DNA from 3 places in the Janibacter melonis genome. Region 1 is predicted to be linked to each of the others. Evidence: predicted binding sites of a transcription regulator. Region 1 holds the regulator's gene; each other region holds the start of a gene.

Region 1 (3,268 bases):
TCGTCGGCCGTGCGCGAGTCGATGACGCGAGAGTCGGTGTGACGGCAGAAGGGGCAGTGCACGATGCTCTCCTCTCGGGCACGGTGGCACAGGTCGGGCACCGGCTCACCAGCACGAGGCGTGTCGCCAGCTGTGGACCGGGGTGTGGATCAGGGCGGTTCTGCTGTGGACATCTGTCGACAACCGGTGGACAACTCCGCCTCACATGTGCACTACATGTGGACGAATGACATCGGTGCAACCACTAGATGTAGTGCCATTTCATCACGCCCACCACCACGCACGCAAGACCCGGCGAACCCCCGGGCGAGAAGTCCCGGGATACCGGGCGAGACGCCGACGCGAGCCCCGTCGACAGCCGGCGGGGACAGCACGACGGCCGCACCCGGTGGAGGTGCGGCCGTCGCCGTCGCCCGGGTCGGGTCGAGGGACCCGGGTGGTCTGGTGATCCGTCGTGACGGTCAGCGCGTCGGGATGACGAGCTCCTGGCCGGCGTGGACGAAGGGGGTGCTCAGCGCGTTCTCCGAGCGGATCGCCGAGACGGCCGCGCTCGTGGGCACGCCGGGCATCTGGCTGGCGGCGACGTCGCTGAGGGTCTGCCCCTGCTCGACGGTGACGGTCGTGGCCGCAGCGGCCTCGCCGCCCGCGGTCGCGATGCCGGTGCCGAGCGCGAGCAGGGCCGCGACGGCGATCGTCGTGAGCGCGAGGCGACCCCGACGGGTCACCCGCAGCTCGGTGGGGACGTCGGTCCCCGTCGGCACGGACACGAGGTGGCGCTCGGCCCGGCGCGGGTCGCGCAGCGCCGAGGGCCGGGCAGCGTGCTGCGGGGCCTGGACGGTGAGTGCGCTCATGGTCTCCTCCTGGTCGTCTGGTCGAACCGGTGTTCGACGAGGCGTCTGCACGATGTCTAGCACAGGTGTTCGAGCGAGAACAAGACACGCTCGAACATGTGTTTGATCTAGACCGGGCCGAGCACTACCGTCGGCCACACGGGAGAGACAACCAGCGAGCACCGACAACGCTGTCCTCCCCCGCAGGAGCAGGCCACCAGCCGCCCCCTCACGGGTCGCGGCGCGAGCGAGACAGCGAGGGGCGCGATGAGCGAGGACAACATCCGCACGTTGCCGGTGCGGGACAACGGCGAGGGGCTGACCGCCCGGCAGGTCAAGGTCCTCGAGGTGATCCGCAGCGCGGTCGCGACGCGGGGCTACCCGCCGAGCCTGCGCGAGATCGGCGACGCGGTCGGGCTGACGAGCCCGAGCTCGGTGGCCCACCAGCTGACCGCGCTCGAGCGCAAGGGCTACCTACGCCGTGACCCCAACCGGCCCCGCGCCATCGAGGTCGTCTCCCCCGATGCGCCCCGCTCCCCCGAGGGCGACGCGCAGACCCACGACATCGCCGGCTACCGCGGTGGCGCCAGCCCCCACGACCCCGACGCGACGGGCAGCGGGGACGCCCACCCCGCCGCGACGTACGTGCCGGTGCTCGGCCAGATCGCCGCGGGCGTGCCGATCGTCGCCGAGGAGAGCGTCGAGGAGGTCTTCCCCCTGCCGAAGCAGGTCGTCGGCGAGGGCTCCCTCTTCCTCCTGCGCGTCGTCGGCGACTCGATGATCGAGGCCGCGATCTGCGACGGCGACTGGGTCGTCGTGCGCCAGCAGCCGACGGCCGACAACGGCGACATCGTCGCGGCGATGCTCGACGACGAGGCGACGGTCAAGACCTTCAAGCGACGTGACGGCAAGGTGTGGCTGCTCCCCCACAACCCCGCCTTCGAGCCGATCGACGGCGACCACGCGACGATCCTCGGCAAGGTCACCGCGGTCCTGCGCCGCATCTGAGCCTGGCGCGCCGCCCCGGCCGGACGGGCCCGCCCCTGCACGGGGCGGGCCCGTCCTGCGTGGCGGGGCCGGTCAGCCGACCTGTGCGCTGGCGCGGGCCAGCGCGTCCAGGCTCGTGTCGAGCGAGCCGTCGACCCGGTGGGTCGCGAGGTCGTCACCGCGCGTGCGTCCCCTCGTGATGATGACGACCGGCGTGCCGAGCTTGGCGGCCCGCCGCACGAAGCGCAGGCCGGACATGACCTGCAGGCTCGACCCGAGCACGAGCAGGCTCGGCGCCGCCTCCGTGAGCGCGAAGCAGTGCTCGACGAGCGGCTTGTCGACCGAGCCGCCGAAGAAGACGACGTCGGGCTTGAGCATGTCCGACCCGCACACGAGGCAGAGCGGCGCCTCGAAGGCCTCGACCTCGACCTCCTCGAGGCGCACGTCGCCGTCGGGTCGGATCTCGTCGCTGTCCGCGTCGAAGCCGGGGTTGCGCTGCGCCATCCGCTCGTCGAGCGCGGCCCGGGCCTCCCGGGCGCCGCACGCGAGGCAGACCACCTCGGCCAGGCTCCCGTGCAGCTCGACGACACCGGTGCTGCCGGCCGCCTGGTGCAGGCCGTCGACGTTCTGGGTGATGACGCTGCCGACCTGACCGCGCTCCTGCAGGTGCGTGACGAGCTCGTGGGCGCGGTTGGGCCGGGCCGCGCTGAAGCGGCGCCACCCCACGTAGCTGCGCGCCCAGTAGCGCCGCCGGGCGGCGCTGCTGCCGACGAACTCCGAGAGGTGCATCGGCGTCACCCGGCGCGTGCCGTCCGGACCGCGGTAGTCGGGGATCCCCGAGTCGGTCGACATCCCCGCGCCGGTGAGGGCCAGCGCCGGCCCGCGGCTCAGCACGTCGGCGATCTCGCGGAAGGTCTCGGGGGTGCTCACCGCACCAGTATCCGCCCGGACCTCGCGTGCACGGCGGGCGAAGGGGGTGCCCCCACCAGGTGGTGGTGGGCACCCCTTCGTCCGGTCCCGCCCGCCCGTCCTGCGCGCGAGGCTCCCGGCGCCGCTCGGAGCGCGCCGGGGCTGCGGCTATCGTGACCGCATGATCGACGCTGCAGGGCTGCGGGTGATGCGCGCCATCGCTGACGAGGGCAGCTTCACCGCCGCCGCGCTCGCGCTCGGGTACTCCCAGCCGGCGGTCTCGCAGATGGTGCGCCGTCTCGAGCAGCGCACCGGCACGGTGCTCGTCGAGAAGGTCGGTCGCTCGGTGCGCCTCACCGAGGCGGGCGAGGTGCTCGCCCGGCACGCCGGACCGGTCCTCGCCGCGCTCGACGCCGCCGAGGAAGAGGTGGCAGCCATCGCCGGCCTGCGCGCCGGTCGGGTCCGGCTGATGGCCTTCCCGAGCTCGTCGGTCACCCTCGTGCCCCGCGCCCTCGCCGCGGTGCGCCGCGCGCACCCGGACG
Region 2 (3,268 bases), 730 kb from region 1:
ACCGCCGGTGCAGCACCGGGCACCACCACCACCTCGTGTGCCGTGAGTGCGGTCGGGCCGTCGAGGTCGAGGGGCCGACGGTGGAGCGCTGGGCCGACCGGGTCTCCGCCGAGCACGGCTTCACCCAGGTCGAGCACACGCTGGAGATCTTCGGGCGCTGCGCGGACTGCTCGCGCGGCTGACCCCTTCGCTCATCCGTCGACCGCGTCCACCGCTCCCCCGTAGCGCCGGTCGCGCCGGGCGTAGGTCTCGATCGCCTGCCACAGGTGGCGGCGGTCGTAGTCGGGCCACAGCGTGTCCTGGAAGACCATCTCGGCGTACGCGCTCTGCCACAGCAGGAAGTTGCTCGTGCGCTGCTCGCCGCTGGACCGCACGAAGAGATCGACGTCGGGCATCCCCGGCTCGGGCAGGTAGCGCGCGATGGTGCGCTCGTCGATGCCGTTGCCCTTGAGCCGGCCACGACGCACGTCCTCCGCGATGCGCTGCACGGCATCGGCGATCTCGGCCCTGCCCCCGTAGTTGACGCAGAAGTACAACGTCATCGCGTCGTTGTCCTTCGTCATCTCCTGGGCGATCTCGAGCTCCTTGATGACCGAGGCCCACAGCCGTGGGCGCCGGCCGACCCAGCGCATCCGCACGCCCCACGCGTGCAGCTGGTCGCGGCGGCGCCGGATGACGTCGCGGTTGAAGCCCATGAGGAAGCGCACCTCGTCGGGCGAGCGGCGCCAGTTCTCCGTCGAGAAGGCATAGGCCGAGAGGTGGGTCACCCCGATCTCCAGCGCCCCGGCGACGACGTCGAGCAGCGCGCCCTCGCCGGCCTCGTGCCCCTTCGTGCGGGGCAGCCCGCGCTCGTTGGCCCACCGGCCGTTGCCGTCCATGACGACGGCGACGTGACCGGGCACGAGCTCGGCCGGGACCGGCGGCGCGGTGACCCCGGTGGGGTGCGCGAAGGGGGTCTCGTACCGTCTCGTCGTCATCGCGTCCTCGTCATCGGGTCGTCGAGGGCGGGCGCCCTCGGAGGCTGGGGGGTGCGGTCGACCAGGCCGAGCGAGCGCACGCCCCGCTCGAGGTGCCACTGGAGGAAGGCGGCGGTCAGGCCGCTCGACTCGCGCCGCGCCGGCATCGGGGAGGCGTCGGCGTGGGCCCAGTCACCGGCGAGGAGCGAGGCCATGAGCGCCGTCGTCGCCGGCGCGGGAGCGCTCGCGCCCGGCGTGCGGCACTGCGAGCAGACCGAGCCGCCCGCGGCGATCTGGAAGGCGCGGTGCGGGCCGTCGGCGCCGCACCGGGCGCAGTCGTGCAGGCTCGGCGCCCAGCCCGCGACGGCGAGGGCGCGCAGGAGGTAGGCGTCGAGGACGAGCGAGGAGTCGTGCTCGCCGGCCGTGAGGGTGCGCAGCGCCCCGCACAGCAGGTGGTACTGCTGGACGCTGACCTCGTGCTCCTCCGTGAGCCGGTCGGCGGTCTCGAGGATCGCGGCGGCCGCGGTCCAGTCCGAGTAGCGGCTGGCGAGGGTGTGGCCCCACGAGTCGACCCCGACCGCCTGGGTCACGGTGTCGAGGTTGCGACCCTCGTAGCACTGGACGTCGACGTGCATGCCCGGCTCGAGGCGGGCGCCGAAGCGGGACTTCGTGCGGCGGACCCCCTTCGCCACCGCCCGGACCTTGCCGCGACCGCGGGTGAGCATCGTGATGATGCGGTCGGCCTCGCCGAGCTTGTGCGTGCGCAGCACGACACCGGTGTCTCGGTACAGGGGCATGCGTCCATTGTCCTACGAGCCGCCGACGACGCCCGCCGCCGCGCCGCGCGTCGTCCCCGGTCGGGCGCGAAGGGCGCGCAAGACCTGGTGCTGGTCGAGGTGCGAAGGGCGCCCCGCGCCCGAGCCTCGAGACCACCCGCACCGGGAAGGGGTCGCGCAAGCACCTCGAACACCTGTTCGATGCACTTGCTATCCTCGTCTCGTGAGCGCGCTGCAGCCCAGCCTCTTCGACGACGCGGAGCGGCCGACCCTCGCCCCGGTCGACCCGCGCCGCACGACGCTGGACCGGGGGGCGTGGGTCGACCTGCACCCGGGCTGGGTGAGCGGGGGTGACACGGTGCTCGACGACCTCGTGCGCGAGGTCCCGTGGCACGCCGAGCGCCGCCAGATGTACGACCGCGTGCTCGACGTGCCCCGCCTGACGAAGTTCTACGGCGAGCACGAGCCGCTCCCCCACCCGCTCGTCGAGCAGGCGCGCACCGCCCTCAGCGCGCACTACCGCGACGAGCTGGGCGAGGACTTCGTCACGGCGGGCCTGTGCCTCTACCGCGACGGGCGCGACTCCGTCGCCTGGCACGGCGACCGCATCGGGCGCAGCCGTGAGCAGGACACGATGGTCGCGATCATCTCCCTCGGCGCGCAGCGCGTCCTCGCCCTGCGCCCCCGCGATGGCGGCCCGTCGACCCGGCTGCCCCTCGGCCACGGCGACCTCGTCGTCATGGGCGGCTCGTGCCAGCGCACGTGGGACCACAGCGTCCCGAAGGCTGCCGCCGTGAGCGGCCCGCGGATCTCGATCCAGCTCCGCGTGCGCGGGGTGCGCTGAGCGATACGAAGGGGGCGCGACCGGGTGCCCGGTCACGCCCCCTTCGTCGTCCGCCGACGGGTCAGACGGTGTCGCGCTCCGCGCGGTTGACCGCCGAGAGGATCGCGCGCAGCGAGGCCTTGACGATCGACTCGTGCAGGCCGACGCCCCACAGGACGCGGTCGCCGACGGCGCACTCGACGTACGCGGCGGCGCGGGCGTCGCCACCGGCCGACAGCGCGTGCTCGTGGTAGTCGAGGACCCGCACGTCGATCCCGATGGTGCCGAGCGCGTCGGTGAAGGCGTCGATCGGGCCGTTGCCGCGGCCGTGGACGGTGATCTCGCTGCCGCCGTCGGTGAGCACGGCCTCGATCTGGTCCAGGCCGTCCTCGCTGCCCGAGATCGTCGAGCGCACGGGCGCCAGACGGCCCCAGCGGATCTCGGACTCCTCGGAGTGGAGGTACTCGTCGGAGAAGATGCGCCACAGCTCGGCGCCGCTCACCTCGCCGCCCTCGGTGTCGGTCTTGCGCTGGATGACCTGGCTGAACTCGACCTGCAGACGACGCGGCAGCTCCATGCCCCGGTCCGACTTCAGCAGGTAGGCCATGCCGCCCTTGCCGGACTGGCTGTTGACGCGCACGACGGCCTCGTAGCTGCGGCCGATGTCGTGCGGGTCGATCGGCAGGTAGGGCACGCCCCAGTCGATGCCGTCG
Region 3 (3,268 bases), 1.4 Mb from region 1:
TCATGCGGACCCCTCCTGTCTCGTCGCACGTGCCGGTGGACGGCCCGTCGGGGCTCGCCGCTTCGCTCCGCACCTCAGGGGCCACGGCTGGTCGAGGCTCGTCGCCCCGCTTCCACACTTCCTAGCACCTCGGGACCACGGCACGCCTCTACGTCCGTCGTCTCGCGAGCTCGACGACGACACGGCTGCCCTCACGCAGCACCCGATGCTCGAAGCCCCGGTCGAGCATGCGGTGGTGCCTGCCGCACAGGGGGATGCCGTTCTTCAGGTCGGTGCTCCCGCCGAGCTTCCACGGGTGCGCGTGATGGATCTCGGTCCACGCGAAGGGGATGTCGCACCCTCGCGCCGCGCACGTGTCGTAGATGGTCGCGAGCGCCACGCGCTGCGTCGATGAGTAGAAGCGGGTCTGCCGGCCGAGGTCGATCGGGACGGAGTCTCCGTCGAGGACCGCGGGGACGATGCCGGCCTGGCACGCGACCCGGCGGACCTCGCCCGGGCGAGGGTGTCGCCGGTGTCGGTGGACCCGACGCGCAGTGTCTCCCCGACGAGGTCGCTGAGCCGGGTGGTGACGACGACGGTGGCCGCCGTCTTCTCGTGGAGGTGGTCGGTGGGCAGGTGCCCGAGGAGCACGGCGAGGTCCTGGCCCTGGCGCTGCTGGCGGGCGACCTGCCGGTCGCGCGGGCTGAGCCCGGGGTCGCACCACGCCGGGAGCGGCACGCCGGCCCCCGACGCGCTCGCCCCTGGGGCGCCGGCCCCTGACGGGCTCGCCCCTGACGCGCCCGCCCCTGAGAGGCCCGAGCCGGGCGACGTCTCGTCACCCGCCCCGGTGCTGCCGTCAGGACCTGCGGCGCCGCGTCGTCGCGGCGAGGACATCGCGTCGAGGATCTTCTTCAGCGTCTGCCCGGCGAGGGTGGGCACGGTGAACTGCCCGTGCATCGTCCCGTCGCCGTTGTCGCGGATCCAGAAGGAGGCGCGCTCCCACGCGAGGTCCTCGGCGCTGCGCACCTGGTGCTCCTCGTGGGCGTCGACGACCTCGACCGGCTGCCCGACCTGCTCGAGCACCCGCGCTGCGAGGCGGCGGAGGTCTCGCGGTCCGTGCCCCTGCGCGAGCGCGATGAGCTCGCGCTCGCACCCGAGGACCGTCTCCGGCGCCAGCCCGTCGGGCAGCGCGGACAGGCTGGTCTGGATGACCTCGACCTGCTCGCGCGACAGGTCTCCGGCGAGCTGGGCGCGCCCCGTGAGGCTCACCTCGGGCCCGCGCGGCTCAGCCCCGTCCACCCCTTCGCCCGCCACCCCTTCGCCCGCCGTGCCGACCCCTGGCGCCCCGACCCCCGGCGCCCCGACCCCCAGCTCCCCGGACCCCTTCGACACGCTCCCGCCCGACGTCACGGCGGCCAGACCGGCGCCCTCGGCCCGCTGGGCCTGCCGGTAGCCCGCCCGCGGGTCGCTACTCGTCACCTGGGCCAGCCACTGCCCCGTCGACCGCGCCCCGGTCCGCCCGGCGACGTCGATCGACGCGGCGACGGCCGCGCCCTTGTCGGTGAGCGCCTGCATCCGGTTGAGCAGACGGGTCAGCTCACGCATCACCTCGCCCATCTCTCGGGCGGTGACCCCCGGCGCCCGCCCGAGCGCGTCGAGGTCGGCCTCGAGCCGGTCGAGGCCGGCGTGCACCTCACCGCACACCCCACCCGGACGCGGACCGTCCGGAGAGGGGTGAAGGGCTGGTGCAAGAGCCATAGGTAGAACATACGTTCGACCACTGACAACGTTGCCGCCCTGACGAGAGCCGGCCGTCACCCCTTCGCTGCGACTCGCTACCGAGATATCGGGACACAGCTAGACATCGGGATACCGTCCGATCTCATGGACCCGATCACCAACCCGTACGCGCCCGGCGCCGGCCAGCGACCGCCCGAGCTGGCGGGTCGCGAGGAGCAGCTGCAGACCTTCGACGTCGTCCTCGCGCGGGTCGCCGCCGGCCGTCCCGACCGCAGCCTCGTCCTCACCGGGCTGCGCGGCGTGGGCAAGACGGTGCTCCTCAACCAGCTCCGCAGCGCTGCCGTCCGTGCGCGGTGGGGGACCGGCAAGATCGAGGCCCGCCCGGACCAGCGGCTGCGCCGCCCCCTCGCCAGCGCCCTGCACCAGGCAGTCCGCGAGCTCGGCCACAGCCAGGCCGAGGAGGTCGAGCACGTCCTCGGCGTCATCAAGTCCTTCGGGCAGCGCGACTCCGCGCCGGGCACGAAGCTGCGCGAGATGTGGACCGGCGGCATCGACGCGCCCGCTATCAAGGGTCGCGCCGACTCCGGCGACATCGAGATCGACCTCGTCGAGCTGCTCACCGACGTCGGCGGGCTCGCGGCGGACCTCGGCCGCGGCGTCGCCGTCTTCATCGACGAGATGCAGGACCTCGGGCCCGACGACATCTCCGCGCTGTGCGCCGCCTGCCACGAGATCAGCCAGTCCGGTCTGCCCGTCATCGTCGTCGGCGCCGGGCTGCCGCACCTGCCGGCCGTGCTCTCGGCGAGCAAGTCCTACTCGGAGCGGCTCTTCCGCTACGTGCGCATCGACCGGCTGCCGCGCGAGGCCGCCGACCGGGCGCTCACCTCGCCCGCCGAGCTCGAGGGCGCAGCCTTCGAGCAGGAGGCCCTCGACCGTCTCTACGCGGCGACGGGTGGCTACCCCTACTTCATCCAGGCGTACGGGAAGTCCGTGTGGGACAAGGCCCCCCGCTCGCCGATCACCCCCGACGACGTCACCGTCGCGGCTCCCGACGCGGAGAGCGAGCTCGCCGTCGGCTTCTTCGGCTCGCGCTTCGAGCGCGCGACACCGGGGGAGCGCGAGTACCTGCGCGCGATGGCCGACCTGGCCGCCGACACCGCGGCGAAGGGGGAGGAGCTCGACGACATCGAGTCCGTCGCCACCGCGGAGGTCGCCTCGCACCTCGGCAAGAAGCCGCAGTCGCTCTCGCCGGCCCGCGACGCCCTGCTGAAGAAGGGCCTCATCTACTCGGGGGAGCGCGGCCGCATCGCCTTCACCGTGCCGCACTTCGGCCGGTACCTGCGCGAGCAGACCTGAGCGAAGGGGGACCGCCCAGTCCTCGCATCGTCACGAGCAGGTTGCCGGTCACGACGAGAGCGATCCCCACCCAGGCCTGCAGCCCGAGGCGCTCGTCGAGCAGCACCAGGCCCGCCAGTGCTGCGACGACCGGGTTGGCGCTCGTGAGGGCGGCGAAGCTGCCCGCGCTCACCCGGCGCAGGGCGAGCAGGTC

The links. The regulator LexA, encoded in region 1, represses DNA repair genes until DNA is damaged. The targets are predictions, from matches to a motif close to TCGAACANNTGTTCGA.
Region 2: EEW87_RS02240 (alpha-ketoglutarate-dependent dioxygenase AlkB) is a predicted target of LexA. The motif match lies at 1,919-1,934, and genes of this name have one in related genera.
Region 3: EEW87_RS12410 (DUF222 domain-containing protein) is a predicted target of LexA. The motif match lies at 1,741-1,756, and genes of this name have one in related genera.

What each region holds. Positions count from the first base shown of each region.
Region 1 is NZ_CP044548.2:1,198,301-1,201,568, forward strand. Features, by position in the region: gene nrdR (transcriptional regulator NrdR) at 1-62, opposite strand, end outside; gene EEW87_RS05675 (LysM peptidoglycan-binding domain-containing protein) at 462-851, opposite strand; gene lexA (transcriptional repressor LexA) at 1,098-1,838, shown strand; gene EEW87_RS05685 (NAD-dependent protein deacetylase) at 1,911-2,747, opposite strand; gene EEW87_RS05690 (LysR family transcriptional regulator) at 2,908-3,268, shown strand, end outside.
Region 2 is NZ_CP044548.2:463,742-467,009, reverse strand. Features, by position in the region: gene EEW87_RS02255 (Fur family transcriptional regulator) at 1-182, shown strand, start outside; gene EEW87_RS02250 (isoprenyl transferase) at 192-977, opposite strand; gene recO (DNA repair protein RecO) at 974-1,753, opposite strand; gene EEW87_RS02240 (alpha-ketoglutarate-dependent dioxygenase AlkB) at 1,956-2,576, shown strand; gene leuA (2-isopropylmalate synthase) at 2,638-3,268, opposite strand, start outside.
Region 3 is NZ_CP044548.2:2,597,294-2,600,561, forward strand. Features, by position in the region: gene EEW87_RS17275 (HNH endonuclease signature motif containing protein) at 149-364, opposite strand; gene EEW87_RS12410 (DUF222 domain-containing protein) at 265-1,671, opposite strand; gene EEW87_RS12415 (ATP-binding protein) at 1,864-3,075, shown strand; gene EEW87_RS12420 (EamA family transporter) at 3,032-3,268, opposite strand, start outside.